Regions from separate parts of the Rubrivivax sp. JA1055 genome, predicted to be linked through region 4. Evidence: predicted binding sites of a transcription regulator. Region 4 holds the regulator's gene; each other region holds the start of a gene.

Region 1 (7,057 bases), 830 kb from region 4:
GGAGACCCGATGATCCTCGACGACGACCACCGCGCGGTGCAGGACGCGGTGCGCGCCTACGTGCAGGACCGCATCGCGCCGCACGCGGCCGAGTGGGACCGCGCCCACACCTTCCCGCGCGAGGCGCTGGCCGGGCTGGCCGAACTCGGCTGCTACGGCGTTGCCGTGCCCACGGAGTACGACGGCGCCGGGTTGGACTACCTGGCGCTGTCGCTGATCCTCGAGGAGATCGCCGCCGGCTGCGGCGCCACCAGCACCATCGTCAGCGTCAACAACTGCCCCGTCTGCAGCATCCTGATGGCCTGGGGCGACGAGGCGCAGAAGCAGCAATGGCTGCGCCCGCTGGCGCGCGGGGCGATGCTCGGCGCCTTCTGCCTGACCGAGCCGCAAGTCGGCTCCGAGGCCTCGGGCCTGAAGACCACGGCGCGCCGCGACGGCGACGACTACGTGATCGACGGCGTCAAGCAGTTCATCACCAGCGGCAAGAACGGCGACGTCGCGATCGTCATCGCCGTCACCGACAAGGACGCCGGCAAGAAGGGCTTCAGCGCCTTCCTGGTGCCGACCTCGACGCCGGGTTACGTCGTCGCCCGGCTCGAGGACAAGATGGGCCAGCACGCCAGCGACACGGCGCAGATCGTCTTTGAAGGCTGCCGCGTGCCGGCGGCCTACCGCATCGGCGCCGAAGGCGAGGGCCTGAAGGTCGCGCTGTCGGGGCTGGAAGGCGGGCGCATCGGCATCGCCTCGCAGTGCGTCGGCATGGCGCGTGCGGCGCTGGAGGCGGCCACCGCCTACGCCAAGGAGCGCGTCGCCTTCGGCAAGCCGATCTTCGAGCACCAGGCGGTGCAGTTCCGCCTCGCCGACGCGGCGACGCAGATCGAGGCCGCGCGCCAGCTGGTGCACCATGCGGCGGCACTGAAGGACGCCGGCCAGCCCTGCCTGAAGGAAGCGGCGATGGCCAAGCTCTTCGCCAGCGAGATGGCCGAGCGTGTCTGCAGCACCGCCATCCAGACCTTCGGCGGCTACGGCTACGTCAACGACTTCCCGGTCGAGCGCCTCTACCGCGACGTGCGTGTCTGCCAGATCTACGAAGGCACGAGCGACGTGCAGCGCATCCTGATCGGCCGCGCGCTGGCCTGAAGGCTTCAGCGCGGCACGAGGAAGGTCGACTTCTCGCGCCGCGACAGCGCCGGCTGGCCGTCTTGCGCGGCCGCGCTCAGCACGAAGGCCACCGGCACCGACTGCCCGGCCAGCGGCGCTGCGGTCTCGGCCGGCAGGCGCAGGCGCACGACGACCTGGGCGGCGCCGGCGGCGTCGACCGTGATCGGCGGGGCGTCGACCACCAGCCCGGCCGGGCCTTCGGCCGTGACGGCGAGCTTCTGCGGCTGTTCGCTGCGGTTCGTCACCTGCAGCCGGTAGACGTTCTCGATCGCACCGTCGTCGACCAGGCGCGCCAGCGTGCTGCGGTCCTTCAGCACGTCGAACTGGAACGGGCTGCGCAGCGCCAGGCTGGCGGCGAAGGCCAGCGTCAGCGCCGCGAGCAGCGCGCCGTAGATCAGCACCCGCGGGCGCAGCACGCGGCGCAGCGTCTCGCGCCGGCTCCAGCCACCGGCCACCGCGTTCTCGGTCGAGTAGCGGATCAGGCCGCGTGCGTAGCCCAGCTTGTCCATCACGCCGTCGCAGGCGTCGATGCAGGCGGCGCAGCCGATGCATTCGTTCTGCAGGCCGTTGCGGATGTCGATGCCGGTCGGGCAGACCTGCACGCACAGCGTGCAGTCGACGCAGGAGCCCAGGCCCAGCGCGCCGGCGTCGGCTTTCTTGGAGCGCGCGCCGCGCGGTTCGCCGCGGCCGCTGTCGTAGGCGATGACCAGCGAGTCGCGGTCGATCATCGCGCTCTGGAAACGTGCGTAGGGGCAGATGTACTTGCACATCTGCTCGCGCAGCAGGCCGGCGTTGCCGTAGGTGAAGGCGCCGTAGAACAGCGCCCAGAAGGCGCTCCAGCCGCCGATGTCGCCCTGCAGCGTCGCCGGCACCAGTTCGCGGATCGGCGTGAACCAGCCGACGAAGCTCAGGCCGGTGACCAGGCTGAACACGGTCCACGCGGCGATCTTGCCGCTGCGGCGCGCGAGCTTGCCGGCGCTCCACGGTGCGCGGTCCAGGCGCATGCGTGCGAGGCGGTCGCCTTCGAACTGGCGCTCGATCCACATGAAGATCGAGGTGTAGACCGTCTGCGGGCAGGCGTAGCCGCACCACAGCCGGCCGGCGACCGCGGTGAAGAAGAACAGCGCCAGCGCCGACAGCACCAGCAGCGCGGCCAGGTAGATCAGGTCCTGCGGCACGAGCACCAGGTCGAAGAGGTAGAAGCGCTGCGCGTCGATGTCGAACAGCACCGCCTGGCGGCCGGCCATCTCCAGCCAGGGCAGGCCGTAGAAGAAGAGCTGCGTCAGCCAGACGAAGACCCAGCGCCAGGTGGCGTAGCGGCCGCTGACGGCGCGGGCATGGATCGGCTGGCGCTTCTGGACCAGCGACACGACTTCCGGCGCCCCGGCGGCAGCGGCGACGGGGCGGATCGGGATCACGCCGGCGCGTTCGTGCTTCACCGCGGCCCCGGCTTCCGGCCGACGCCGACGCGGTCCGTTGGCCGGCCGCTCAGGCAGGCTTCGGTGACGACCCAGGTCATCGCCGGCTCAGCCGCAGCAGCGGCCGCCCGAGCAGCACGAGCCGGCGGCTTCGGCCGGCACGGCCTTGCGGATCTCGAGCTGCCAGGCCGCGGGGCCGTCTTCCAGGTAGGCGACGCTGAACAGGCCCGGCCAGCGCTCGTGCAGCTGGCGCTGCAGCGGCACCGGGTCGTGGTCGTTGACCAGCAGCAGGCCGTCGCCGGCGGCCAGCTCGGCCAGGCGGCCGAAGACGAGGGCGTGGCGTTCGGCCGGCACGACGCCGCGCAGGTCCAGGACGGAGGGGCTGGGGAAGCTCATGGTCGGACGTAAGGTGTATGACGCGAGCATGTTAACGCGCGTCAAGCGTCAAAGCAATGTGGCAAATGCACCTTTACGGCGCCGGCGCTCGACGGCCGGCTTCAGCCCCGTGGTGCCGTGCCCCAGCGCTGCATCGCCTCGAGTAGCGCGGCACGCGACACCGGCTTGGCGAGGTGGGCGTCGCAGCCGGCCTCGCGGCTGTCGCGCACGTCCTCGTCGTAGGCGTTGGCCGTCAGCGCGACGATCGGCGTGCGCACCAGCCCGCGCTCGGCTTCGCGGCGGCGCCATTCACGCGTCGCCGCCAGGCCGTCCAGGCCGGGCATCTGCATGTCCATGAAGACGAGGTCGTAGCGCCCGGACTCCAGGCGCTGCAGCGCCTGCTGGCCGTCGGCGGCGACGTCGAGCCGGCCGACGTGGCCGGAGAGCATCGCGCTGACGATGTAGACGTTGAGTTCGTTGTCCTCGGCCAGCAGCACGCCGTCCAGCCAGGCCTCCGGCGGCGGCAGCACCGGCGTCGCCGCACCGTGCCCCGGGGGAGTGTGCGCCGCAGACGCGGGGGTGTGCGCGGCCAGCGGCAGCTCCAGCGTGAAGGTCGAGCCGACGCCCGGCCGGCTCTCGAGCCGCAGGTCGCCACCCATCTGCTGGGCCGTCGCCCGCGTGATCGCCAGCCCGAGGCCGGTGCCGCCGTAGTCGCGCGTGATGCGGTCGTCGGCCTGCACGAAAGGCTCGAAGACCAGTGCCTGCTGCGCCGGCGCGATGCCGATGCCGGTGTCGCGCACCGTGAAGCGCACGCCGCCGGCGGCCGAGCGTGCCGCCTGCAGCGACACCTCGCCGCGTGCCGTGAACTTGATCGCGTTGCCGAGCAGGTTGGTCAGCGCCTGTTCGACGCGGCGCCGGTCGCCGCTCACCCAGGCCGGCAGGTCCTCGTCGACGTCGAGCACGAACCGCAGGCCCTTCGCCGCGGCACGGGGCTGAAGCAGCGCCGCGACCGAGTCCAGCGACGCACGCAGCACGAACGGCTCGACCACCAGCTCCAGCCGGCCGGCCTCGATCTTGCCGAGGTCCAGCAGGTCGTCGATCAGCGCGGCCAGCGTCTGCCCGGCATGGCGGAACACGTCGACGTGGCGGCGCTGCTCGTCCGACAGCGGTGTCGCCGTCATCAGGTCGGCGACACCGAGCACGGCGTTCAGCGGTGTGCGGATCTCGTGGCTGACGGTCGCCAGGAAGGCCGACTTGGTGGCGCTGGAGCGTGCCGCGATCTCGCGCTCCAGCGCCAGCCGGCGCTCGCACTCGGCCTGCTCGCGGCGCTGCAGCACGAGCAGCGCCGCCAGCGCCGCGACCAGGGCCGCCAGTGGTGCCGCCAGCGGCAGGCTGATCGCCGCCAGCGCCATGGCCGCGCTGCCGGCCCCCAGCAGGCCCAGTGCGGCGAGCGCCGAGCCGGCGAGCAGCACGCCGGTGCCGGCGGCCGTCAGCGCGGCGCCGAGCGCCGGCAGCAGCGCCAGCAGCAGCGTCGCCGCCTGCAGCGGCACGCCGGCCGTGCGCACCAGCGGGCCGTCGCGCAGCGCGGCGAAGGTCTGCGCCGCGATCTCGGTCGCGTCGGCCTGGCCGGCCACCGTCATCGTGCGCCCGGCCAGCAGCGCGCTGCTGCCGACGAAGACGACGCGGCCGCGCACCGCATCGGCCAGCGCACGCCCCGGGTCGCCGTCGACGACATCGGCGGCGGCGAGCGTCCACGCGTCGCGGTACGAGATGCGTTCGACCCGGCCCTGGGGGCCGAACAGCGGCTGCACCCGCCCCCGTTCGTCGACCGGCCAGCGCGCGTCGACATGGCCGCCGGCGGCCAGCAGCGCGGCCAGCGCGATCGACGGCTGCCGCTGGCTGCCCGCGGCGTGCCACAGCGGCACGTGGCGCAGCACGCCGTCGTCGTCCAGCGGTGTCGTCACCACGCCCAGCCGCAGTGCCGCCGGGTTGTCGGGCCGCACGCTGGCCGCCGGCAGCAGCAGCTCGCGCCAGTGCTGCGCGGCCGGCTCGCCGTCGGCGGCACGTGCGCCGGCCAGCGCGTCGACGCCGGCCGCAGCCAGCACCACCGGCGCGCCGGGGCGGCCGACGACCTCGGCCAGCTTGCGGTCGTCGAGCGTGCGGCCGTCGGCGCTGCGGCCGGCCGCCGTCGGCCCGGCCACCGGGCGCCCGTCGACGGTGTCACGGCGCTCGGCCAGCAGCAGCTGCAGCACGACGGCCCGGGCGCCGTGGCGGCGCAGGCCGTCGATCAGCAGCGCGTGGGTGTCGCGCGTGTAGGGCCAGGCGCCGGTGCCGCGCAAGGCCTCGATCGAACGGTCGTCGGCATCGACGATCAGCACCCCGGCGGGCGCCCGGGTTGGCGCTGCGGTGCGCTGCGCCCAGTCCTGCAGCGGCTGCGACCACCAGGCCTGCAGCGGCGAGACGCCGACCACGACGGCGGCGAGCAGACCTGCCGCGGGAACGATCCAGCGTCGCCGGCCGGGGCTCAGAGCAGCCACAGCAGCGCCGGCAACAGCCACCACCAGTGCCAGGCGGGCGGCACCTCGAACTGCTGCGCCGTGCCCCAGGCGCCGGGGCGGCCGTCGCTGCCGACACCACGCACACGCACGTGGTAGAGGCCCGCGCCCGGCGGCTCGAAACTCCAGGCGGCGCGGTCCGAGCTGCCTTCGAGCACCGGGGCGGCGAAGCCGGCGTCGCGCGCGACCTGGATCTCGTAGTGCACCCCGGGCCGCGGCGACGCCGGCCAGGCCAGCGTCACGCGGTCGTGCCGGGCCTCGGCCTGCGGCGGCACGGCCGGTGGCGCGGGAGGCGGCTCGACGACCTCCAGCGCCAGCGCTTCGCCCCAGGGCCCGGCGTCGCCGCCCGGGCGCACGCTGCGCAGGCGCCAGAAATAGCGGCCCGGCGCCAGATCGACGCTCGTCGCCGTGTCCACCAGCTCGTGGTCGACCTGCGGCGACTCGAACGAGGCCACGGTGTCGACCTGCAGGCGGTACTGCGCGGCCTGCGGGTGGCGTGTCCAGGCGAAGGCCACGCGGCCGGCGTCGACGCGGGCGGCGGGCGCGGGCGCCATCGGCATCGGCGGCTCGGGGCGCGCCTTCAGCTCGAAGCCGGCGCGTGCGTCCAGGCCTTCGAGCCCGTCGGCGCCGATGGCGCGCACACGCAGCTCGTAGCGGCCGTCGGGCAGGTCGTCGGGCCACTCGGCGGCGGCCTCGTCGAAACGGCCGTCCAGCCGCAGCCGGCTGTCGGCGTCGGCGTCCAGCACCTGGGCTCGGTACGCGGTGGCGCCGGCCAGCGCCGGCCAGGCGAACGCCAGCGGCAGCCGCGTCACCGGGCCGGCCGGCAGCGCCAGCACCGGCGCCGTGGGCAGCGGCCGGGCGCGCTGCACGCCGTCGGCGGTGGCGACGAGGCCCCGGCCGGCGGCCACCGGCCGGGCGCCGGCCGCGACCCGGCCGCGCAGCACCTCCAGCCGCGTGCCGTGTGCGTCGCTGCGGGCGCGGAACTCGGTGCCGCGCACGGCGAGGTTGACGACCGGGGTGCGGATCTGCAGCCGCGGCCGCGGCGGCAAGGGCGGCGCCGGCGGCACGCTGGCCTCGGCACCGCCGTTCTCCAGCTTCAGCCGCGATTCGCGGTAGGCGCTGGCCCCGCGCCGGTCCAGCGCCTCGACACGCAGGCGGCTGCCCGGCTCGACGAGCAGCCGCGAGCCGTCGTCCAGCCGCAGCACCGCCGAGGACGAGCGTGCGCCGGTGACGATCTCGTCGCCGGCGGCCACCTGTTCACCGGAGGCCAGCCGCCGCGGCGCCTCGCCGGCGCGGCGCAGTTCGACCTCGCCGTGCACGAACAGGACGTCGGCCTGCACCGGCTGCGCGCGCAGCCAGGCCACGGGGATCTCGAGCGGGCGCCCGATCGGCAGACGGCGCGGCTCGGCAATCTGGTTGCGCTGCTGCAGCGCCTGCCAGCCGATGCCCGGCGCGAGCAGCCGCGCCTGCAGCGCGATCAGCGTGTCGCCGGGGCGCACGCGGTAGGTCCAGACCGGCCCTTCGGCCGCCGCATGGGCGCTGCCGGCC
Region 2 (7,057 bases), on a different contig from region 4:
CTGCTGATCGCCGGGTAGCCGGTGAGCCTGGCGCCGATGTCGGACAGGCGCTTGTAGATCCACAGATCCTCGGGCGTCATGTCGTCGTCGGACTGGGTGCCCATCGGCCGCAGGATGACGCCGCTGTGGGTGTGGAAGCTGACCGCGGCGCCGACGTTGGGGTGGCGCACGAGGAAGTCGACCATCGCCCGCACCTCGGGCTCGCTGGCCGGGTAGGGGCCGGCGCCGAGCTGCTCGAACTCCTGGCGCCAGTAGGCGGGGAAGTTGCGGTTCAGGTCCAGGCCCTCGACGTCGCGGTTTGCGCTGATGCGCACGCCGTCGAAGTGCTTCAGCGTGCCCTCGGGGATCAGCCGGTAGTACTCGCCGCCGAACTCGCCGGGCTCGCGCGCGACCATCAGCCGCGGTTCTTCGGCGTGTTTCTTCCACGGGCCGTGCGGGTCGGGCACCCGCATGTAGAGGATGCGGCCGTCGCCGTCGACGTCCTCGATCGTCAGGCCGTCGACCGGCTCCTCGGCATACGGGTAGGGCCGCGTCGACGAGCGGATGTGGCGCGGGCGCTCGGCCAGCGCTAGCTCGGCACCGTCGGGGTTCAGCCGCGGGCAGAGGTAGACGGCGCGCGTGTCCAGCAGCTGGCGGATCTTCTCGTCGCCGGCTTCGTAGCCGGTGACGAGCTGGTGCAGCCAGTACAGGCAGGCGGTGCTGGCGGTCAGCTCGGCGGCGTGGATGTTGCCGTCGACCCAGAACGCAGGCTTGTCGACGTCGGCGCCGGTGTCGGGGTTGGTCAGCACCACCAGCCAGATGTCGCGGCCCTCGTGGCTCTTGCCGATGGACTCCAGCCGCACGAGCCCGGGGCGGGCGGCGGCGTAGTCGGCCAGCAGGCGCGAAAGCTCGGCGTGGCGGTAGAAGACGTCGAAGCGGGGGACGGGAATGGCGGCCATGGTGTCGTCGCGGCGGGAGACCGCGGCGATTGTGGCCCGCGCCGGCCGTGCGTGGGGCTCAGGGGCAGCGCCGCAGCCGGCACTCGCCGTCGACGAAGACACGCAGCTCGCCCGGTGCGAACGCCGACCAGGGCTCGCCGGCGGTCAGCGGTTCGGTGGCGACGATGGCGACGCGGTCGCCGGGCTGGGTCAGCGCGGCGAAGTCGACCGTCAGGTCCTCGTCGGCCAGCGTCGCGGCGCCGAACGGATGGCGGCGCTCCAGCGAATGCAGCTTGGTCGAGCCGTGCGCCCACAGCGCCTGGCCGTTGGACAGCAGCAGGTTGAACGTGCCGTAGCGCGCCGGCAGCGGCAGCAGCTCGGCCAGCGTGCAGGTCAGCTCGTCGATGCTCGGCAGGTCGGCGTGGGCCTTGTCCAGCTCCTGCATCAGCCAGCAGAAGGCCCGTTCGCTGTCGGTGTCGCCCACCGGGCGGAAGGCGCCGTGCAGCCGCGGCGCGAAGTCCTTCAGGTCGCCGTTGTGCGCGAACACCCAGTAGCGGCCCCACAGCTCGCGCACGAACGGGTGGGTGTTCTCCAGCGCGACGCGGCCCTGCGTCGCCTTGCGGATGTGGGCGACGACGTTGAGGCTCTTGATCGGGTAGTGCTTGACCAGCTCGGCCACCGGGCTGGTGCGCGCGCCGTGGTGGTCGATGAAGTGGCGCAGCCCGCGCTCCTCGAAGAAGCCGATGCCGAAGCCGTCCTTGTGTTCATCGGCGCGACAGGCCAGACCGGCGAAGCTGAACATCACGTCGGTCGGCGTGTTGGCATTCATGCCGAGCAGCTGGCACATCGCGGTTACTCGAACATCAGTTTGGTCATGCCGCGCCAGCTGAGCAGGCGGCCGGGGTTCTGGCGCTCCTCGAGCACCGCGCTCATGCGGCGCAGGATGCGCGGGCTGCGGCGCGCGCGCCAGACGACGAGGTCGGCCAGCCAGGGCAGGCGGTTGACGTGCGCGGCCTTCTCGTAGAGCTCGAAACGCGGCTTCAGGCCGGCCAGCGCGGCCTCGTGGCGGGCGCGCACCGCGGCATCGTCGCCGCCTTCGGCCAGCGCGGCGGCGGTCAGCAGGCCGGTCTCCAGCGCCTTGCCGATGCCCTCGCCGGTGAAGGCGTAGGTGCTGCCGGCGGCTTCGCCGGTGACCAGCAGCCCGGGACGCGACCAGCGTGCGCCACCCAGCGAGCAGCGCAGCGGCGCGCCCTTCCAGTCGCCGCGCAGCTCGCCGCGCGCCAGCAGGTCGGCCGCCGGGGCGTGCACCGCGGCGAAGGTGTCGAGCATCCGGCGCAGGTTGACCTCGCGCATCGAGGCCCGGCCCCCTTCTTCGCTGGCGTGGCTGGCGGTCAGCCCGACCCCGACGTTGAAGGTGCCGCCCGGGCCGGGAAAGATCCAGCCGTAGCCGCCCGACAGGCGCGGGTGCCAGACGATCTGCAGCTCGCGCAGCGTCGCCGCGAGCTCCGGGTGGTGCAGGTAGCCGCGCAGCGCGACGCTGCTGGGCGCGCGGCGCTCGCAGACGCCGGCGGCGACCAGCGGCGGCGCCGCGGCGCCAGTGGCGAGCACGACCCAGCGTGCACGCACCTCGTGTTCGATGCCGTCGCCACGCAGCCGGGCGCCGACGACACGTTCGCCGTCGAGCAGCGGGGCGACGAAACGCCACGGCGCGGCGAAACGCGCCCCGGCCGCACGCGCGGCGCGGCAGACGATGTCGTCGAGATCACGCCGCGGCAGCACCGCCAGCGTGCCGGGCACGTCGACGTGGCCGCCACGCGGCGCGACGCAGCGCACGTGCGCGGCGCGCAGGGCGCGGTCCATCACCTCGTCGTGCACGCCGAGCACACGCAGCGCGGCGTGGGCGTCGGGGATCAGGCCGTCGCCGCAGACCTTGTCACGCGGGAAGACGTGCTGGTCGACGAGCAGCACGTCGTGCCCGGCCGCGGCGAGCGTGCGCGCGCAGGCGCTGCCGGCCGGGCCGGCGCCGACGACGAGCACTTCGCAGGCAGCCGGAAGCACGGGAGGCGACACGCGGCCCATTGTAGGGAGCGCGGCCGGGGCCGCCGCGGCGGGCTGCGGCTTGATGAACCTCAATTCAGCACCCGACAGCGCGGCGCAAGATGAGCCGCACCGAGGCTCCCGAGAGCCCTGCCGAGGAGAAGACGATGTCCACCCAACTGACGGCGGGCCAGCGGGCATGGCTGGAAGCCGCGCTCGTGCAGCGGCAGCACCAGCTCGACCGCCGGCTCGAAGACCACCACCAGGGCCTGTCGCGCGCCGAGCACGCGCACGAGCTGCGCGAGCAGGATCACGACGACCAGCCGCAGCGTGAGGACGAGCGCGACGTCGACATGGCGCTGTCCGACCTGGAGCTGCGTGAACTGGGCGAGGTCAGCGCCGCGCTGCGCCGGCTGCAGGCCGGCGCGTACGGCCGCTGCGCCGACTGCGACGAGGCGATCCCGTTCGACCGGCTGAAGGCCGAGCCCTGGGCGCTGCGCTGCGTGGCCTGCGAGAGCCGGCGCGAGCGCCAGCCCTCGCGCTAGCCGGGAGCTGTCAGGCCGCGGCCTTCACCTTCAGCCGCCAGGCGTGCAGCAGCGGCTCGGTGTAGCCGGACGGCTGCTGGGTGCCCTTGAAGACCAGGTCGCAGGCGGCCTGGAACGCGGCGCTGTCCTTGGCACGGCCGGCCATCGGGCGGTAGGCCGGGTCGCCGGCGTTCTGCTGGTCGACGACCTTGGCCATGCGCTTGAAAGTGGCACGCACCCGCGCCTTGTCGACGACGCCGTGCTCCAGCCAGTTGGCGATGTGCTGGCTGGAGATGCGCAGCGTGGCGCGGTCTTCCATCAGGCCGACGTCGTGGATGTCGGGCACCTTGGAGCAGCCGACACCCTGGTCGACCCAGCGCACGACGTAGCCGAGGATGCCCTGCACGTTGTTGTCGAGCTCCTGCTGGATCTCGGCGTCGCTCCACTTGGCCTTCTTGACCACCGGCACCGTCAGCAGGCCTTCGAGCAGGGCCTCGCGCTCGGCGTCGACGTCGGTCTTCTCCAGCGTCTTCTGGATCTTGAAGACGTCGACCTGGTGGTAGTGCATCGCGTGCAGCGTTGCCGCGGTCGGGCTGGGCACCCAGGCGGTGTTGGCGCCGGCCATCGGGTGGGCGATCTTCTGCTGCAGCATCGCGCCCATCAGGTCGGGCATGGCCCACATGCCCTTGCCGATCTGCGCCTTGCCGCGCAGGCCGCATTCCAGCCCGACGAGCACGTTCTGGCGCTCGTAGGCCTGGATCCAGGCGGTGGTCTTCATGTCGCCCTTGCGCAGCATCGCGCCGGCCTGCATCGCGGTGTGCATCTCGTCGCCGGTGCGGTCGAGGAAGCCGGTGTTGATGAAGGCCACGCGGTCGGCGGCGGCGGCGATGCAGGCCTTGAGGTTGACGCTGGTGCGGCGCTCCTCGTCCATGATGCCGAGCTTGACGGTCGCCTTGGGCAGGCCCAGCAGCGCCTCGACGCGGCCGAACAGCTCGCTGGCGAAGGCCACCTCGGCCGGGCCGTGCATCTTCGGCTTGACGATGTAGATCGAGCCGGCGCGCGAGTTGACGATGCCGTTCGCGCCGTGGCGCTGCAGGTCGTGCAGCGCGATCGTCGTCGTCACGACGGCGTCGAGGATGCCTTCGGGGATCTCGCGCCCGTCGTCGCCGAACAGCACCGCCGGCGTCGTCATCAGGTGGCCGACGTTGCGCACGAAGAGCAGCGAGCGGCCGTGCAGCACGACCTCCTCGCCGTTCGGGCCGGTGTAGCGGCGGTCGGGGTTCAGGCCGCGCGTGAAGGTCTTGCCGGCCTTCGTGACCTGCTCGGTCAGCGTGCCCTTCAGGATGCCCAGCCAGTTGGAATAGGCCAGCACCTTGTCGGCGCCGTCGACGACGGCCACCGAATCTTCCAGGTCGAGGATGGTCGACAGCGCCGCCTCGACGACGAGGTCGCAGACGCCGGCCGGGTCGGAGGCGCCGATCGTCGTGCCGCGGTCGATGCGCAGGTCCAGGTGCAGGCCGTGGTGCACGAACAGCACCGACGACGGCGCGGCGGCCTCGCCCTGATAACCGACGAACTGCGCCGGCTTCTTCAGCGCGACGGTCTTGCCGTCCTTCAGCGTCACGACGAGCTGGCCGCCTTCGACGCGGTAGCCGGTGGAGTCGAGGTGCGAACCCTTGGCCAGCGGCACGGTGCGGTCGAGCACGTGGCGCGCGTACTCGACGACCTTGGCGCCGCGCACCGGGTTGTAGGCGCCGGCGCGCGTGGCGCCGTCGGTCTCGGGCAGCGCGTCGGTGCCGTAGAGCGCGTCGTACAGCGAGCCCCAGCGCGCGTTGGCGGCATTGAGCGCGTAGCGCGCGTTGGTGATCGGCACGACGAGCTGCGGGCCGGCCTGCAGCGCGAGCTCGCTGTCGACGTTCTTCGTCGTCGCCTTCACCTTGGCCGGCACCGGCACCAGGTAGCCGATCTTCTCGAGGAAGGCGCGGTACTTGGCCATGTTCCTGATCGGGCCCGGGTGCTTGGCGTGCCAGGCATCGAGCTCGGTCTGCAGCCGGTCGCGTTCGGCCAGCAGCGCGGCGTTCTTCGGCGCCAGGTCGGCGACGAGGGCGTCGAAGCCGGCCCAGAAGGCAGCGGGCTCGATGCCGGTGCCGGGCAGCACCTGGTCTTCGATGAAGCGGGCCAGCAGCGTGTCGACGTGCAGTCGGTGGAAGGTCGTGCGCATGAGGAGGCGTTTCAGGAAGGGAAGAACGAAAGAACCTCGCGCAGGCTGGTGCCGGTGCGCGTGGGGGCGGTGTCGAACGGTTCGGGCGGCAGGCCGGCGCGGTTGACCCACAGCGTCGTGAAGCCGTACCAGGTGCCGCCGAGCGCGTCCCAGCCGTTGCTGGAGACGAAGAGGATCTCGCGCGCGGCGACACCCAGCGTCGCCGGCGCCAGCGCGTAGGCGGCGGGGTCGGTCTTGTAGCGCTGCGCCGGCTCGACGCTGATGACGTGCTGCAGCAGCGGCGCGAAGCCGGCGCTGCGCACCGCGACGGCCAGCATCTCGGGGTCGCCGTTGCTGAGGATGGCCGCCGGTACGCCACGCGCCTTCAGCGCCTCCAGCACCTCGCGGCCCTCGGGGAAGGCGCTGAGGTGCCGGTACTGGTTCATCAGCCGGTCCTCGGTGGCGGCGTCCAGCGCCAGGCCGCGGCGCGCGGCGGCGTAGCGCAGGCCGGCGCGCGTGAGGTCCCAGAACGGGCGGTAGCGGCCGCTCATCGACACCAGCCGCGTGTAGTCGATCTGCTTGTCGCGCCAGAGCTGGGCCAGCGCCTCGCCGTGGCCCGGGAACAGCTGCTCGGCGAGCAGGCCCACGCTGTAGACGTCGAACAGCGTGCCGAACGCGTCGAAGACGACGGCGCGGGGCGGGGCGGGCGTGCGGGCGACCATGGTGCAGAGGAATCTAATCGCCGCCGCGGCCGCGATTGCGTACGCCGGAGTTCGGAGTCCTGTGCACCAGGCGCACGAAACCGGCCCGATTCCAACCTTCAAGGCACGGAGCCAGCGTAAGATCAGCCGGCAATCCGGCTACCGGAATCACGAATCCCGCCGATGCCGCGCCTCAAGCAGATCGAATCCTTCGTCGCCGTCGCGACCAAGGGCAGCCTCACCGCCGCAGCCCAGGCCGAGGGCGTGGCACCGGCCGTGGTCGGGCGGCGCATCGACGCGCTGGAAGAGCGGCTGGGCGTCAAGCTGATGCTGCGCACGACGCGGCGCATCACGCTGACCCACGAAGGCAGCGCCTTCCTGGAGGACTGCCAGAAGGTGCTGGCCGACCTGGGCAACGCCGAGGCCAGCGTCAGCGCCGGCGGCGTCAAGGCCAGCGGCCATCTGCGCATCACCGCGCCGGCCGGTTTCGGCCGCCGCCACGTCGCGCCGCTGGTGCCCAGCTTCATGGCCGAGCATCCGGACGTCAGCCTGTCGCTGAACCTCAGCGACCGCGTCGTCGACATCGTCAACGAGGGCTTCGACTGCGCGATCCGCGTCGGCGACCTGGCCGACTCCAGCCTCGTCAGCGTGCGCCTGGCCGACAACCGGCGGCTGTGC
Region 3 (7,057 bases), on a different contig from region 4:
TCAGCACCGAGACCGCGGTCGCCTGGGAGACCGAGGCGATGCGTGTCGGCGGCGAAGCCAGCGCGCTGACCGTGCGCGACGTCGTGCAGCGCCACGGCGGCACGTTCTGGTTCGAGCGCGAGCGGGTGCGTGCCGAGGCGTTCTTCCGTTTCCTGCTGCCGCTGGCCGACGCCGCCGAGCCGCTGGACAGCGGGCTGCTGGCGCGCCGCGAGAGCCGGCCGGAGTTCTACGACTTCGACCTGTTCCAGACCCGCGAGATGGCGCTGGAGCTGGCCGACCGCACGCTGGCCGAACTCGCCTACACGGTGTTCGACACCGAGACCACCGGGCTGGAGCCCTCGGCCGGCGACGAGATCATCCAGATCGGCGCGACACGCATAGTCGCCGGCAAGCTGCGCCGCCACGAGAGCTTCGAGCAGCTCGTCGACCCGCAGCGCGCGATCCCCGAACGCACCGTCGCGATCCACGGCATCACGCCGGCGATGGTCGCCGGCCAGCCGACGATCCGCGAGGTGCTGCCGGCGCTGCACGCCTTCGCCCACGACACCGTGCTCGTCGCCCACAACGCCGCCTTCGACCTGCGTTTCCTCGAGCTGAAGGAGCGTGCCGCCGGCGTGCGTTTCGACATGCCGGTGCTCGACACGCTGCTGCTGTCGCAGGTGCTGCACCCGAACCAGGAGCGGCTCTCGCTGGAGGCCATCGCCGAACGCCTGGGCGTGCCGGTGCTGGGCCGGCACACGGCGCTCGGCGACGCGATCGTCACCGCCGAGGTCTTCCTGAAGATGATCCCGCTGCTGCAGGCCGCGGGCATCCGCACGCTGGGCGAGGCGCTCGAGGCCTCGCGGCGCAGCGCGCTCGCCCGGCTCGCCTACTAGCGCACCGGGCGGCGGCGCCGGCGCTCAGTTCGGCGCCGGGATCAGCACCTGCGTGATGACGTGGATGACGCCGTTGCGCGCGATGACGTCGGTCGCGGCGATCGTCGCGTCGGGGCTGTCGACGTCGTCGTCGACCAGCGTCAGCGTGTCGTTGCGCAGCTCCAGGTCGTTGCCGGCGAGCAGGGTGTCGACGAAGGCCGGGTTCGGCAGCGCCAGCACGTCGGCGGCGCGCACGTCGCCGGCGACGACGTGGTAGCGCAGCGTGTCGGCGAGGCCGGGCGAGGCGAGCAACTGCTCGGCGCTCAGGCCGGTGCGCGTGAGCAGCGCCGAGAAGGCGTCGTCGGTCGGCGCGAAGACCGTGAACGGGCCGGTGCCGGCCAGGTCGTCGTCCAGCCCGGCGGCGGCGACCGCCGCCACCAGCGTCGAGAACGCCGGGTTCAGCCTGGCCATCTGCACGAGGTCGAGCACGCCCGGCGGCACCAGCACCTTGTCGATGACGTGAACGACGCCGTTGCGCGCCGCGACGTCGGCCGTCGTCACGCGGGCCCGGGTCAGCACCTCGTCGCCGAGCGTCACGCCGTCGGCGGTCGCCACGTCCAGCGTCGCCGGCGCGCCTTCGAACTCGTACAGCGTCGGCTCGTCGCCGGCGGCGAGCTCGGCGGCGGTGCGGCGCGCCGGCAGCACGTGGTAGGCGAGGATGCGGCCCAGGGTCTCGGCGTCGAGCGCGGCGACCATCGCGCCGGCGTCGGCGAAGCCGAGTGTCGTGGCCAGCGCGTCGAAGGCCGCGTCGGTCGGCGCGAAGACGGTCAGCGCCGCGTCTTCGGCGCTCAGCTCGTCGACCAGCCCGGCCTTGTCGGCCGCGGCGACGAGCGCGCTCAGGTTCCGTTCGGTCGCCACCTCGGCGATGGTGCCGGGATGGTCGTCGCCGCCGTCGCCGCCACAGGCGGCGAGCAAGGCGACGGAGGACGTGGCGATGAGGGTCTTCAGCCAGCGGGTCATCGGTGCTCCTTGATCGAGCTCAATCGCTCGCGGCCGGAAGTTACCGAAAGGTTTTCGTGAACTACTTAACGGTCGCAAAGTGACCGTTTGGTTGGTGCGGGATCTCCGGCCCTCGCGGGCGTGGCTGGAGTGCAAAACCGAGGGAATCCACTGCCTCTTGATACCGCTGCAAAACGCTGGGGAATTTCCCGAATCCGCGGCCGAAATTCTGCAATGCGAAAAGAAAGCTGCGGGTAAGGCCGGAAATCGTCAGCGAACGTTCAGTTTGGCGTCAGAAAGCGGTCAGAGGTCGATTCGACATTGCGCCGCACGTGCCGCCGTCGGGCGTGCGGCACCGTGAAATCAACAGGAGACAACCCCCCATGGCAGCCACGACCGCCGCGATGCCGTCGAAAGCGCCGATGACCCGCGAGGAGAAGAAAGTCATCTTCGCCTCCTCGCTGGGCACGGTCTTCGAGTGGTACGACTTCTACCTGTACGGCTCGCTCGCCGTCTTCATCGGCAAGCACTTCTTCGCCGCGCTGGACCCCACGGCGCAGTTCATCGCCTCGCTGCTGGCGTTCGCCGCCGGCTTCATCGTGCGGCCCTTCGGCGCGCTGGTCTTCGGCCGCCTGGGCGACATGATCGGCCGCAAGTACACCTTCCTGGTGACGATCCTGATCATGGGCCTGTCGACCTTCATCGTCGGCATCCTGCCCACCTATGCCTCGATCGGCATCGCCGCGCCGATCATCCTGATCCTGCTGCGCATCCTGCAGGGCCTGGCGCTCGGCGGCGAGTACGGCGGTGCCGCGACCTACGTCGCCGAGCACGCGCCGCAAGGCAAGCGTGGCGCCTACACGTCGTGGATCCAGACCACGGCGACGATGGGCCTGTTCATGAGCCTGCTGGTCATCCTCGGCACGCGCACGCTGATGGGCGAGGAGGCCTTCGCCGCCTGGGGCTGGCGCATCCCGTTCATCGTCTCGATCCTGCTGCTGGCGATCAGCGTCTGGATCCGCCTGTCGATGAACGAGTCGCCCGCGTTCCGCAAGATGAAGGAAGAGGGCAAGACCTCGAAGGCGCCGCTGACCGAGAGCTTCGGCCAGTGGAAGAACCTGAAGATCGTGCTGCTGGCGCTGTTCGGCCTGGTGATGGGCCAGGGCGTGGTCTGGTACTCGGGCCAGTTCTACGCGCTGTTCTTCCTGACCAGCTCGCTGAAGGTCGACCCGGCGACGGCGAACATCATGATCGCCGCCTCGCTGCTGATCGGCACGCCGTTCTTCGTCGTCTTCGGCACGCTGTCGGACAAGATCGGCCGCAAGCCGATCATCCTGGCCGGCATGCTGCTCGCGGTGCTGACCTACTTCCCGCTGTTCAAGGCGCTGACCAACACCGCCAACCCGGAACTGGCCGCCGCGCAGGCACGCTCGGAGATCGTCGTGCGGGCCGACCCGGCCACCTGTTCGTTCCAGGGCAGCCCGATCGCGCGCGAGGTCGACTTCACCTCGGCCTGCGACATCGCCAAGCGCGCGCTGACGCAACGCTCGGCCAGCTACGTCAACGAGGCCCTGCCGGCCGGCTCGCCGACCGTGGTGATGATCGGCCAGACGCCGATCACGCCGCCGACGGCGACGACGATCGCCGGTGGCCACAAGTTCTCGGAGGAATCGACCAAGGCCATCGCCGACTTCAAGAAGTCGCTGGGTGACACGCTGAACGAGGCCGGCTACCCGGCCAAGGCCAAGCCGATCGAGTTCATGGGCGGGCAGTGGTGGACCATCGTCGGCATCCTGACCATCCTCGTGATCTACGTGACGATGGTCTACGGCCCGATCGCGGCGATGCTGGTCGAGCTGTTCCCGACGCGCATCCGCTACACCTCGATGAGCCTGCCGTACCACATCGGCAACGGCTGGTTCGGCGGCCTGCTGCCGTCGATCACCTTCGCCATGGTGGCGGCCAACGGCAACATGTACCACGGCCTCTGGTACCCGATCGTCATCGCGTCGGTGTGCTTCGTCATCGGCCTGCTGTTCATCCGCGAGACCAAGGACCGCGACATCTACGCCGCGGACTGACGACCACCTCCGTCGCGCCGGCGGCCCGCACGGGCCGCCGGATGGAATGCAAAAAGCCGGGCGATGCCCGGCTTTTGTCTGGGGGAGCGGAAACCTCAGTCCGCGTGGCGGACGTAGACGTCGGTGTCGGGCAGCGCGCGGCGCAGGGCCTGGAAGGCGCCTTCGGCGAGGTCGCGGCCGATGCCGCAGCTCGGCGGGAAGCTGACGGTCAGCTCGGCCTCGTCGGCGCCGATGTGCAGCGCCTTGACGAGCTGGCGGTCGACGATGTTGCCGCCGTCGGCGGCGACGACGCCGCGCAGCGACTCCAGCACGCCTTGCACCAGCGCCGGGTTGCCACGCAGTTCGGGCGCGGGACACGGGCGGCCGAAGCCGCCGCCGCAGCCGGCATGGCTGGGCATGCAGCCGCCACAGCCCGGTTCAGGCAACAGACGGATCGGCTGTGTCTTGTTCATTTCCGTGATTATGGCGGGGACATGACCCCAATCAACCAGGACACTCGGAAATTTGCTCTCGGCTTTGTCATGGACAAAGCCAGGCGATCCCGGATTCCCGTCGTGTGCGGCGCGATCCCGCATCGTGGTGGTCTGGGGTCGCCGATGCGGCGCCTCAGCCGGAGAAGCTGCGCTGGAAGGTCTGGCGCAGCAGGTTCTTCTGCACCTTGCCCATCGTGTTGCGCGGCAGCTCCGCGACGACGAAGACCCGCTTGGGCACCTTGAAGTGCGCGATGCGGTCCTTCAGTGCCGCGATCAGCGCCTCGCCGTCCAGCGTCGCGCCCGGCTGAGCGACGACGGCCGCGACGACGGCCTCGCCGAAGTCCGGGTGCGGCACGCCGACGACCGCCGACTCGACGACGCCCGGCAGGTCGTCGATCAGCGCCTCGACCTCGGCCGGGTAGACGTTGAAGCCGCCGGTGATGACCAGGTCCTTGCTGCGCCCGACGATCGTCACCCAGCCGTCGGCGTCGACGCGGCCGACGTCGCCGGTCTTGAACCAGCCGTCCGCGCTGAACTCCTCGGCGGTCTTCTCCGGCAAACGCCAGTAGCCCGAGAAGACGTTGGGCCCGCGCACCTCGATGCCGCCGATCTCGCCCGGCGGCACCAGTTCGCCGTCCTCGCCGCGCGCCCGCAGCCCGACACCCGGCAGCGCCGGGCCGACGGTGCCGGCGCGCCGCGCGTCCTCGGGGCGGTAGGGGTTGGAGGTCAGCATGACGGTCTCGCTCATGCCGTAGCGCTCGAGGATCACGTGGCCGGTGCGGTTGCGCCAGGCGCGGAAGGTGTCGACGAGCAGCGGCGCCGAGCCGCTGACGAAGAGGCGCATGCCCGCGCAGCGTTCGCGGTCCAGCGCCGGCTCGGCCAGCATGCGCACGTACAGCGTCGGCTCGCCCATGAAGACCGTGGCCTCGGGCAGGCGCTCGACGACGGCTCGGGCGTCGAAACGCGAGAACCAGATCATGCGGGCGCCGGCCAGCAGCGCACCGTGCGAGGCGACGAACAGCCCGTGCACGTGGAAGATCGGCAGCGCATGGATCAGCACGTCGTCGCGCTGCCAGGCCCAGGCCTCGTGCAGCACGCGCGCGTTGCTCAGCAGGTTGCCGTGCGAGAGCATCGCGCCCTTGCTGCGCCCGGTGGTGCCGCTGGTGTAGACGATGGCCGCCAGATCGCTGGCGGCGCGTGCCACCGTCTCGTGCACGTCGGGCTGGAACGCGGCGCGGTCCAGCAGCGTGCCGCTGCGGTCGTCGCCCAGCGTGTAGACGTGTTTCGTGCCGGCCTGGAAGGCGATGCGGCTGGTCCAGCCGAAGTGGCGCGGCGCGCAGACCACGACCGCCGGCTCGGCGTCGCCGATGAAGTACTCGATCTCGGCGGCCAGGTAGGCGATGTTCAGCGGCACGACGACGTGGCCGGCACGCAGCACCGCCAGGTGCAGCATCAGCGCCTCGACGCTCTTGTCGACGTGCATCAGCACGCGCGAGGCCGGCGGCAGCTCCAGCGAGGCCAGCAGGTTGGCCAGCATCGCGGTGCCGCGGTCCAGGTCGCGCCAGGTGTAGGCCAGCGGCTGCGGGCTGTCGCCGCAGTCGATCGCGATCGAGTCCAGGTCGTCGGGGAACGCGGCGCGCAGCGCGGCGAACAGGTTCTGGTCGGACATCGTCATCCAGTCGGGAGCGGAGGGCTCGCCGATCCTAGGCTTTCCGGGCCGACGTTCCCAGCGTGTTCAGTCGAGCTTGGCGCCGGAACGCTTGACGACCTCGGCCCAGCGCCGCGTCTCGGCGGCGACGAACCTGCCCAGCGCCTCGCCCTGCAGGTCCGGCGGCTCGGCGCCCAGCCCGGTCCAGGTGGTGCGCAGCTCGTCGCTGGCGATGGCGCGCCTGACGTCGGCGCCGAAACGCTCGACCGCGTCACGCGGTGTCGCCTTGGGCGCGAACAACGCGTACCAGGTCGAGACCACGTAGTCGGGCAGGCCCTGCTCGCGTGCCGTCGGCACGTCGGGGAAACCGGGTGCGCGGCGTGTGCCGGCGACGGCGATCGGGTGCAGCTTGCCCGACTTGATGTGCGCCGCCGACGAGGCCAGGCCGTCGAACATCAGGTCGACCTGGCCGGCGATCAGGTCCTGCAGCGCCGGCCCCGCGCCCCGGTAGGGGATGTGGGTGATGAAGGTCCCGGACTGCTGCTTGAACAGCTCGCCGGCCAGGTGGTGCGAGGTGCCGTTGCCGGCCGAGCCGTAGTTCAGCCCGCCGGGTTTGGCGCGCAGCAGCGCCAGCAGCTGCGGCAGCGTGCGCGCCGCGACGCGCTGCGGGTTGACGACGATGACCTGCGGCACGCTGGCCACCAGCGTCACCGGCACGAAGTCGCCCTCCAGGCTGTAGTCCAGCTTGGGGTACATCGCCGGCGCGATCGCGTGGTGCACCGCGCCCATGAAGAAGTTGCTGCCGTCCGGCGCGGCCTTGGCGGCGAGGCCGGCACCGAGGTTGCCGCCGGCGCCGCCGCGGTTGTCGATCAGGTACTGGCGGCCGGCGGCGCGGGTCATCGCGCCGAACAGCGGGCGGGCGAAGGCGTCGGTGCCGCCGCCGGGCGGGAAGGGCACGACGATGGTCACCGGGCGGGTGCCCGCGGACTGCGCACGCGCCCA
Region 4 (7,057 bases):
GCCGGCGTCGGCCTGCGGCGCACGGCGCTGGGCACTGCGGCCGATGTTCTCCAGCCATTGCGGCTGGCGCCCCTTCCACACCAGCCAGACCCCGAGGGCCAGCGCCGCGGCGTGGGCCAGGGTCCACAGCGGCCGCAACGCGGGGCTCAGCTCCCCGACCGCGGACAGGAGGTTGACGCCGGACGCGACCAGCGCACCGGCCATCGCGTAACCCAGAACACGCGCGAGATGGAAGCTCCAGAGGGCAGCCGGCTGGCCGCGCGGCAGCACCGCGGTGCACGCCGCGCCGCACATCGCGATGCAGTGCGGCGCCCCGGCCAGCCCGAGCATCAGCGCGCTGACGACGAGCGCGAAGTCCACGCGGGGCCTTGCTGAGTCATGCGCGGATTATCCCGTTGCGGGATAACCCGTGCCGACTCAGATGATGCGCGAGAAGCGCTCGCGGTTGCCGCTGGCGCGCAGGTGCTTGTCGAAGACGGCGGCCACGCCGCGCACGTAGTACCAGCCCAGCGCGGTGATCTGGATCGAGTCGTCGTTCACCTCGACGAGACCGCCTTCGGCGAAGGGCTTGAGGTCCTCGATCTCGACCGCGAAGTAGTCGCGGAACTTGATCATGTGGGAGAGTTCGATCGACTCGTACTCGACGCGCCCCTGGCACATGATGGCCATGATCACCGCCTGGCGCAGCAGGTCGTCGCGCGTCAGCGCGAGGCCGCGCACGATCGGGAATTCACCCTTGGCGATCGACTCGTAGTACTCGGGCAGGGTCTTGGCGTTCTGGCTGTAGGTCGCACCCATGCGGCCGATAGACGACACGCCCAGCGCGATCAGGTCGCAGTCGGGTTGCGTGCTGTAGCCCTGGAAGTTGCGGTGCAGGCGCCCCTGGCGGCGCGCCGCCGACAAGGCGTCACCGGGCAGCGCGAAGTGATCCATGCCGATGTAGGTGTAGCCCGCGGCGATGAAGCCGGCGATCGCGCCACCGAGCATCTTGATGCGCTCCTCGCCCTTGGGCAGATCCTCGGCGAGGATGCGGCGCTGCGGCTTGAAGCGGGTCGGCAGGTGCGCATAGGCGTACAGCGCGATGCGGTCCGGGCGCAGCTCGGCGATCTGCTGGATGGTGCGCGCGAACGACTCCGGCGTCTGCTTGGGCAGGCCGTAGATCAGGTCGGCGTTGATCGACTCGAAGCCGTTGGCACGGGCGGCGATCACGAGATCGCGCACGCTGTCATAGGACTGGACGCGGTGCACGGCCTCCTGCACCTCGGGATCGAAGTCCTGGATGCCGAAGCTGATGCGGTTGAAGCCGACGGCCGCCAGGCTGCGCAGCCGCTCCGGCGTCGCAGTGCGCGGATCGACCTCGATCGAGATCTCGGCGCCGGCGACGACCTTGAACGCGTCGCGCAGCGTGTTCATCAGCCGGGCGATCTCCTCGTCGGTGAGGAAGGTTGGCGAGCCGCCGCCGAAGTGCAGTTGCGAAACCGTCTGCCCCTTGCCCAGCTCGGCGACATGCATCGCGATCTCGGCCTCGAGCGCATCGAGGTACTCGGTGCTGCGCTCGTGGTGCTTCGTGATGATCTTGTTGCAGGCGCAGTAGTAGCAGACCGATTCGCAGAACGGGATGTGGATATAAAGCGACAGCGGCGGCGTGCCGCCGACGGTGCTGCCTTCGGCTCGTTGGCGCAGCGCCTGCCGGTACTCTGCTGGGCCGAAGGCCTCGCCGAAGCGATCCGCGGTGGGGTAAGAGGTATAGCGGGGGCCGGGCACGTCGAGGCGCCTCAGCAGTGCTTCAGGAACAATCGTGTCCATAATTCATCCGGCCGTCATGCGGTACGGGCTGGACTGTGCCAAACCCCCACCCGACGGGCTTGATCTGCCTCAAGCGACACCCCGGGACGCGAGCGAAGAATCGCCCCTGCCCTTGAGCGACGTCATGAGCGATACTCGGGTGAACACCGCCACGCCGGACCGAACTGCTTCCAATCGTCGAACCCCTATGAACAACACGTCTTCCGGCATCCGGCTCGAACCGTTCAAGGTCGCGTGCTCGAGCTGCAATCTGCGAGAACTGTGTCTGCCGGTCGGCATGTCCAACGATCAGCTGGAGCGCCTGGACACGATGGTGGCAACGCGCCGTGCAGTGCCGCGCGGCGAGACGCTGTTCCGCGCCGGCGATCCGTTCCTGTCGCTGTACGCGGTGCGCACCGGCTTCTTCAAGACCTGCGTCTCGTCGGAAGACGGGCGAGACCAGGTGACGGGCTTCCAGATGGCCGGTGAACTGCTCGGCCTCGACGGCATCGGCACCGACCGCCACACCTGCGACTCGGTCGCGCTCGAAGACTCCCAGGTCTGCGTGATCCCGTTCCAGCAGCTGGAAGACCTGTCGCGCGAGTTCAGCGACCTGCAGCGCCAGCTGCACAAGATCATGAGCCGCGAGATCGTTCGCGATCACGGCGTGATGCTGCTGCTGGGCAGCATGCGGGCCGAGGAACGCCTCGCCGCCTTCCTCCTGAACCTGACCCAACGGCTGCAGACGCGCGGCTTCTCGCCGCATTCGCTGATCCTGCGCATGACGCGCGAAGAGATCGGCAGCTACCTGGGCCTGAAGCTCGAGACGGTCAGCCGCACCTTCTCGAAGTTCCAGGATGACGGCATCCTGGAAGTCAAGCAACGCCAGATCCGCGTGCTCGACCCGCAAGCCCTGCAGAAGCTCGTCAACGGCTCCTCGGCCGCCTGCTGAGACGGCTGCCCTCACGCCAGACGCCGCGCACCGCGCGGCGTCTTGCTTTCAGCGGCCGCGAAAGCTGCGGCTGTTGATCTCGGCTTCGCTGCGCGACAGCAGCAGCGTCAGGCCCGCCGCCGCGGCCACGACCACCCACAGCGCGAAGAAGGCCACGGTGTAGACCGCCACCGGCTGCAGTTCGACCACCGCACCGCCGAGCCAGCGCAGCGAGGCCGGGTCGACGAAGGCGAACAGCGCCAGCTCGAGCACCACAGCCGCCATGAAGGCCGGCCAGAGCACGGCGCTCCAGTCTCTTGCCCGCCGCTTCATGACCGTGCCCGCGAAAAGCGCGTCAGGGCGCCGCCGTGGCGGCGTGGTTGCGGGCCGCGACGGCCGGCGTGTCCGCCTGCACCTGGCCGGATTGAGGAACCGAAGACGGCACCTCGGTGATCACCGCCTCGGCGCCGCGGATCGCGATCACGGCCGTCGACAGCGACGCGACGACGACCACCAGCGGACCGCCAAGGACCAGCCAGACCATGCCGATGCGCCACCAGGGCGTCGTGTCGCGGGAAACTTGATTCGGATTCATCAGGGACTCCTGTCGTGGCCGCTTCAGCGGGGGACGACGAAGGTGGAATTCTCGGAAGCGACCACGGAAGACGGATCCCGGGCGTCGGGCAGCCGGTCGACGTGGAACTGTATCGTGTGGGCACCGGGCCCTGCCTGCGTGGCGGTTTGCGGCGGCACGCGCAGCGCGATCGTCACCCAGCGGGCGCCGGCGGATTCGACGTCGAACTCCGGCTGCCCGTCGATCACCATGCCCGCCAGGCCTTCGGCACGCACGCGGTAGCGCTGCGGCGACTCAGTGGCGTTCATGACCTGCAGCCGGTACAGGTTCTCGATGTAGCCGTCGTCGACGATGCGGGCGAGCGACGCCCGGTCACGCACCACGTCGACGCGGAACGGGTGTCGCAGCGCGAGGCTGGCGACGAAGGCGCCGACGATGACGAACAGGATCGCGGTGTACACCAGCACCCGCGGCCGGAACACCCGCTGCAGCATCTGCCCGCGCGTCTGGTGCTGCGCCATGCCGTTCTGCGTGGCATAGCGGATCAGCCCGCGCGGGTACTTCATCTTGTCCATCACGCCATTGCAGACGTCGATGCAGGCGGTACAGCCGATGCACTCGTACTGCAGGCCATCGCGAATGTCGATGCCCGTGGGACAGACCTGGACGCACAGCCCGCAGTCGATGCAGTCGCCCAGCCCCTGGCTGCGCGCGTCGACCTTGCGCGAACGCGTGCCGCGCGGGTCTCCCCGCTCGGCGTCGTAGCTGACGATCAGCGTGTCCTTGTCGAACATCGCGCTCTGGAAACGCGCGTACGGGCACATGTACTTGCAGACCTGCTCGCGCATGTAGCCGGCGTTGCCCCAGGTGGCGAAGCCGTAGAACAGGGTCCAGAAGGTCTCCCAGGGCCCGAGCGAGAAGGCGAACGCGGATGGCAGAAGTTCGCGGATCGGGGTGAAGTAGCCGACGAAGGTCAGGCCGGTCCACAGCGCGATCAGGATCCAGACGGTCTGCGTCGCGCTCTTGCGCCACAGGCGCTGGAAGTTCCAGGGGCCGGCATCGAGCCGCATGCGGGCGTTGCGGTCACCTTCGAAGCGCCGCTCGACCCACATGAAGATCTCGGTGTAGACCGTCTGCGGGCAGGCGTAGCCGCACCACAGCCGCCCGGCCACCGCGGTGAACAGGAACAGCGCATACGCCGAGATCATCAGCAGCGCCGACAGGTAGATCAGGTCCTGCGGATACAGGACCAGCCCGAAGATGTAGAAGCGCCGCGCCCCGAGATCGAAGAGCACCGCCTGGCGCGCGTTCCAGTCGAGCCAGGGCAGGCCGTAGAACACGAGCTGCGTGATCCACACCAGCGCCCAGCGCCAGCCGTTGAACCAGCCCGAGACCGAGCGTGCGTAGATGCGCTTGCTCTTGACGTAAAGAGAAACGACCGCCTCGGTCGCGGCACCGGCTGTCGCCGGCGCCTCGTCCGAGGCGGCCGATGCCGGGGCGGGCCGGTTGTCGAGGTCGGCCCGGGCCTGGCTCATCTCGTGCTCCCGTTCAGCGCGTCGCGACGGTGCTCGTCTGCGACAGGCTCCAGACGTAGGCACCCAGCACGTGGATCTGCTCCGGGCTCAGCCGCGAGGCCTGCGCCGGCATGATGTTGACCTTGCCGTTGACGACCATGTCGACGATCGCCTGCTCGCCATAACCGTGCAGCCAGATCTTGTCGGTCAGGTTGGCCGAACCCACCGCCTGCATGCCCTTGCCGTCGGGGCCGTGGCAGGCCGCGCAGACCGCGAACTTCGCCTTGCCCTGCTGCGCCGCCACCTCGTTGTGCGGGCTGCCCGACAGGCTCAGCACGTACTGGGCGACGTTCTTCACGTCTTCGGGCGTGCCGACGGCTGCAGCCATCGGCGGCATGTTGCCGACGCGGCCGAGGGTGATCGTTTCCTTGATCTTGTCGAGCGTGCCGCCATGCAGCCAATCGTTGTCGGTCAGGTTGGGGAAACCCTTGCTGCCGCGAGCATCCGAGCCATGGCACTGGGCGCAGTTGTTGGCGAACAGGCGCTCGCCGATGGCCATCGCCTGCGGGTCCTTGGCCAGCACCTCGGCGGGCTGGTCGACGAACTTCGCGTACAGCGGCGCCATCTGTTCACGCGCCTTTTCCATCTCGGTCGAGTGCTGGCCGGTGCTGGTCCACTGCAGCGAACCCTTGTGGCTGCCGAGACCCGGATACAGAACCAGATAGATGACCGCGAACGCGACCGTCACGAGAAACAGCCCGGCCCACCAGCGCGGCAGGGGGTTGTTCAGTTCGCGCAGGTCCTCGTCCCAGACGTGGCCGGTCGTGTTGTCGTCGGCCATCACCTTGCGGCGGCTGGCGATGATCAGCAGCACCAGGCAGAAGACCAGGCTGACGATGGTGATGCCGGCCACATAAAGCGACCAGCCTGAGTTGAAGAAATCGCTCATTTCCGTTCTCCTGAGGCCTCGACGCCTTCCTTCTCGGCGAAGGGAAGCATCGCGGCCTCATCGAATTGGCCACGGCGCCGCCGAGACCAGGCCCAGACCACGATCCCGATGAAGAGCGCGAAGCTCGCGACGGTGACGATGGTGCGGAGGGTGTTGATGTCCATGGTCGTGGACGGCGTCACTTGACGGCCGTTCCCAGCACCTGCAGGTAGGCGATGACCGCGTCCATCTCGGTCTTGCCCTTGACCTCGCCGGCCGCCTGCGCGATCTCGTCGTCGCTGTAGGGCACGCCGACCGAGCGCAGCGCCTTCATGCGCGGCGCCAGACCGTCGGCGTCGACCTCGTTGCGCGACAGCCAGGGGTAGGCCGGCATGTTGGACTCGGGCACCAGATCACGCGGGTTGTTCAGGTGAATGCGGTGCCACTCGTCGCTGTAGCGGCCGCCCACGCGCTGCAGGTCCGGGCCCGTGCGCTTGCTGCCCCACTGGAACGGATGGTCGTAGACGAACTCGCCGGCCATCGAGTAGTGGCCGTAGCGCAGCGTCTCGGAACGGAACGGACGCACCATCTGCGAGTGGCAGCCGTAGCAGCCCTCGCGGATGTAGATGTCACGGCCGGCCAGCTGCAGCGGCGTGTAGGGCTTAAGGCCTTCGACCGGCTGGGTCGTCGAGCGCTGGAAGAACAGCGGCACGATCTCGACGAGCCCGCCGACGGCAACCGTCAGCAGGATCAGCACAATCATCAGGAAGTTGCTGGTCTCGATCTTCTCGTGACCGCCGACGGCATGGTTTTTTGCCATGGTCATGTATCTCCTAGGGTTCTGGCGGTCAGGCGTGGGCGGCGACCATCGGGATCGGGGCCGGGACGACCTTGCCGCTCTTGATGGTCATGACCGTGTTCCAGGCCATGATGACCATGCCGGTCAGGTACAGCAGGCCGCCGCCGAGGCGGATCACGTAGAACGGGTACGTGGCCTTGACGCCTTCGACGAAGCTGTAGACCAGCGTGCCGTCGGGGTTGACCGCACGCCACATCAGACCCTGCATGACACCGGCGATCCACATCGCGGCGATGTAGAGCACGATGCCGATCGTGGCGATCCAGAAGTGCAGCTCGATGGCGCGCGTGCTGTACATCGTCTGGCGGCCGAACATGCGCGGGATCAGGTGGTACAGCGAGCCCATCGAGATCAGGCCCACCCAGCCGAGCGCACCACTGTGCACGTGGCCGACGGTCCAGTCCGTGTAGTGGGACAGCGCGTTGACCGTCTTGATCGACATCATCGGCCCTTCGAAGGTCGACAT

Evidence for each region. Region 4 encodes FNR, which switches genes on or off when oxygen is low (the NO sensors DNR and NnrR bind a similar motif). Its sites were predicted from a motif close to TTGATNNNNATCAA; they were not measured.
Region 1: a site for FNR is predicted at 3,007-3,020, ahead of LOC65_RS10365 (DUF2249 domain-containing protein). Genes of this name have one in related genera too.
Region 2: a site for FNR is predicted at 3,037-3,050, ahead of LOC65_RS07540 (TraR/DksA C4-type zinc finger protein). Genes of this name have one in related genera too.
Region 3: a site for FNR is predicted at 4,408-4,421, ahead of LOC65_RS02695 (iron-sulfur cluster assembly protein). Genes of this name have one in related genera too.

What each region holds. Positions count from the first base shown of each region.
Region 1 is NZ_JAJKFP010000006.1:195,198-202,254, forward strand. It holds gene LOC65_RS10355 (acyl-CoA dehydrogenase family protein) at 10-1,140, shown strand; gene ccoG (cytochrome c oxidase accessory protein CcoG) at 1,146-2,600, opposite strand; gene LOC65_RS10365 (DUF2249 domain-containing protein) at 2,688-2,975, opposite strand; gene LOC65_RS10370 (CHASE2 domain-containing protein) at 3,077-5,491, opposite strand; gene LOC65_RS10375 (FecR domain-containing protein) at 5,479-7,057, opposite strand, start outside.
Region 2 is NZ_JAJKFP010000005.1:177,132-184,188, forward strand. It holds gene LOC65_RS07525 (M14 family metallopeptidase) at 1-938, opposite strand, end outside; gene LOC65_RS07530 (class II glutamine amidotransferase) at 997-1,764, opposite strand; gene LOC65_RS07535 (NAD(P)/FAD-dependent oxidoreductase) at 1,770-2,996, opposite strand; gene LOC65_RS07540 (TraR/DksA C4-type zinc finger protein) at 3,122-3,499, shown strand; gene LOC65_RS07545 (malate synthase G) at 3,510-5,699, opposite strand; gene LOC65_RS07550 (haloacid dehalogenase type II) at 5,711-6,400, opposite strand; gene LOC65_RS07555 (LysR family transcriptional regulator) at 6,563-7,057, shown strand, end outside.
Region 3 is NZ_JAJKFP010000001.1:614,773-621,829, reverse strand. It holds gene LOC65_RS02710 (3'-5' exonuclease) at 1-875, shown strand, start outside; gene LOC65_RS02705 (fasciclin domain-containing protein) at 900-1,874, opposite strand; gene LOC65_RS02700 (MFS transporter) at 2,237-3,934, shown strand; gene LOC65_RS02695 (iron-sulfur cluster assembly protein) at 4,030-4,386, opposite strand; gene LOC65_RS02690 (malonyl-CoA synthase) at 4,541-6,076, opposite strand; gene LOC65_RS02685 (tripartite tricarboxylate transporter substrate binding protein) at 6,143-7,057, opposite strand, start outside.
Region 4 is NZ_JAJKFP010000006.1:1,022,101-1,029,157, forward strand. It holds gene LOC65_RS14095 (sulfite exporter TauE/SafE family protein) at 1-360, opposite strand, end outside; gene hemN (oxygen-independent coproporphyrinogen III oxidase) at 418-1,806, opposite strand; gene fnr (fumarate/nitrate reduction transcriptional regulator Fnr) at 1,994-2,737, shown strand; gene LOC65_RS14110 (hypothetical protein) at 2,786-3,019, opposite strand; gene LOC65_RS14115 (hypothetical protein) at 3,072-3,311, opposite strand; gene ccoG (cytochrome c oxidase accessory protein CcoG) at 3,335-4,825, opposite strand; gene ccoP (cytochrome-c oxidase, cbb3-type subunit III) at 4,839-5,753, opposite strand; gene LOC65_RS14130 (CcoQ/FixQ family Cbb3-type cytochrome c oxidase assembly chaperone) at 5,750-5,917, opposite strand; gene ccoO (cytochrome-c oxidase, cbb3-type subunit II) at 5,932-6,558, opposite strand; gene ccoN (cytochrome-c oxidase, cbb3-type subunit I) at 6,581-7,057, opposite strand, start outside.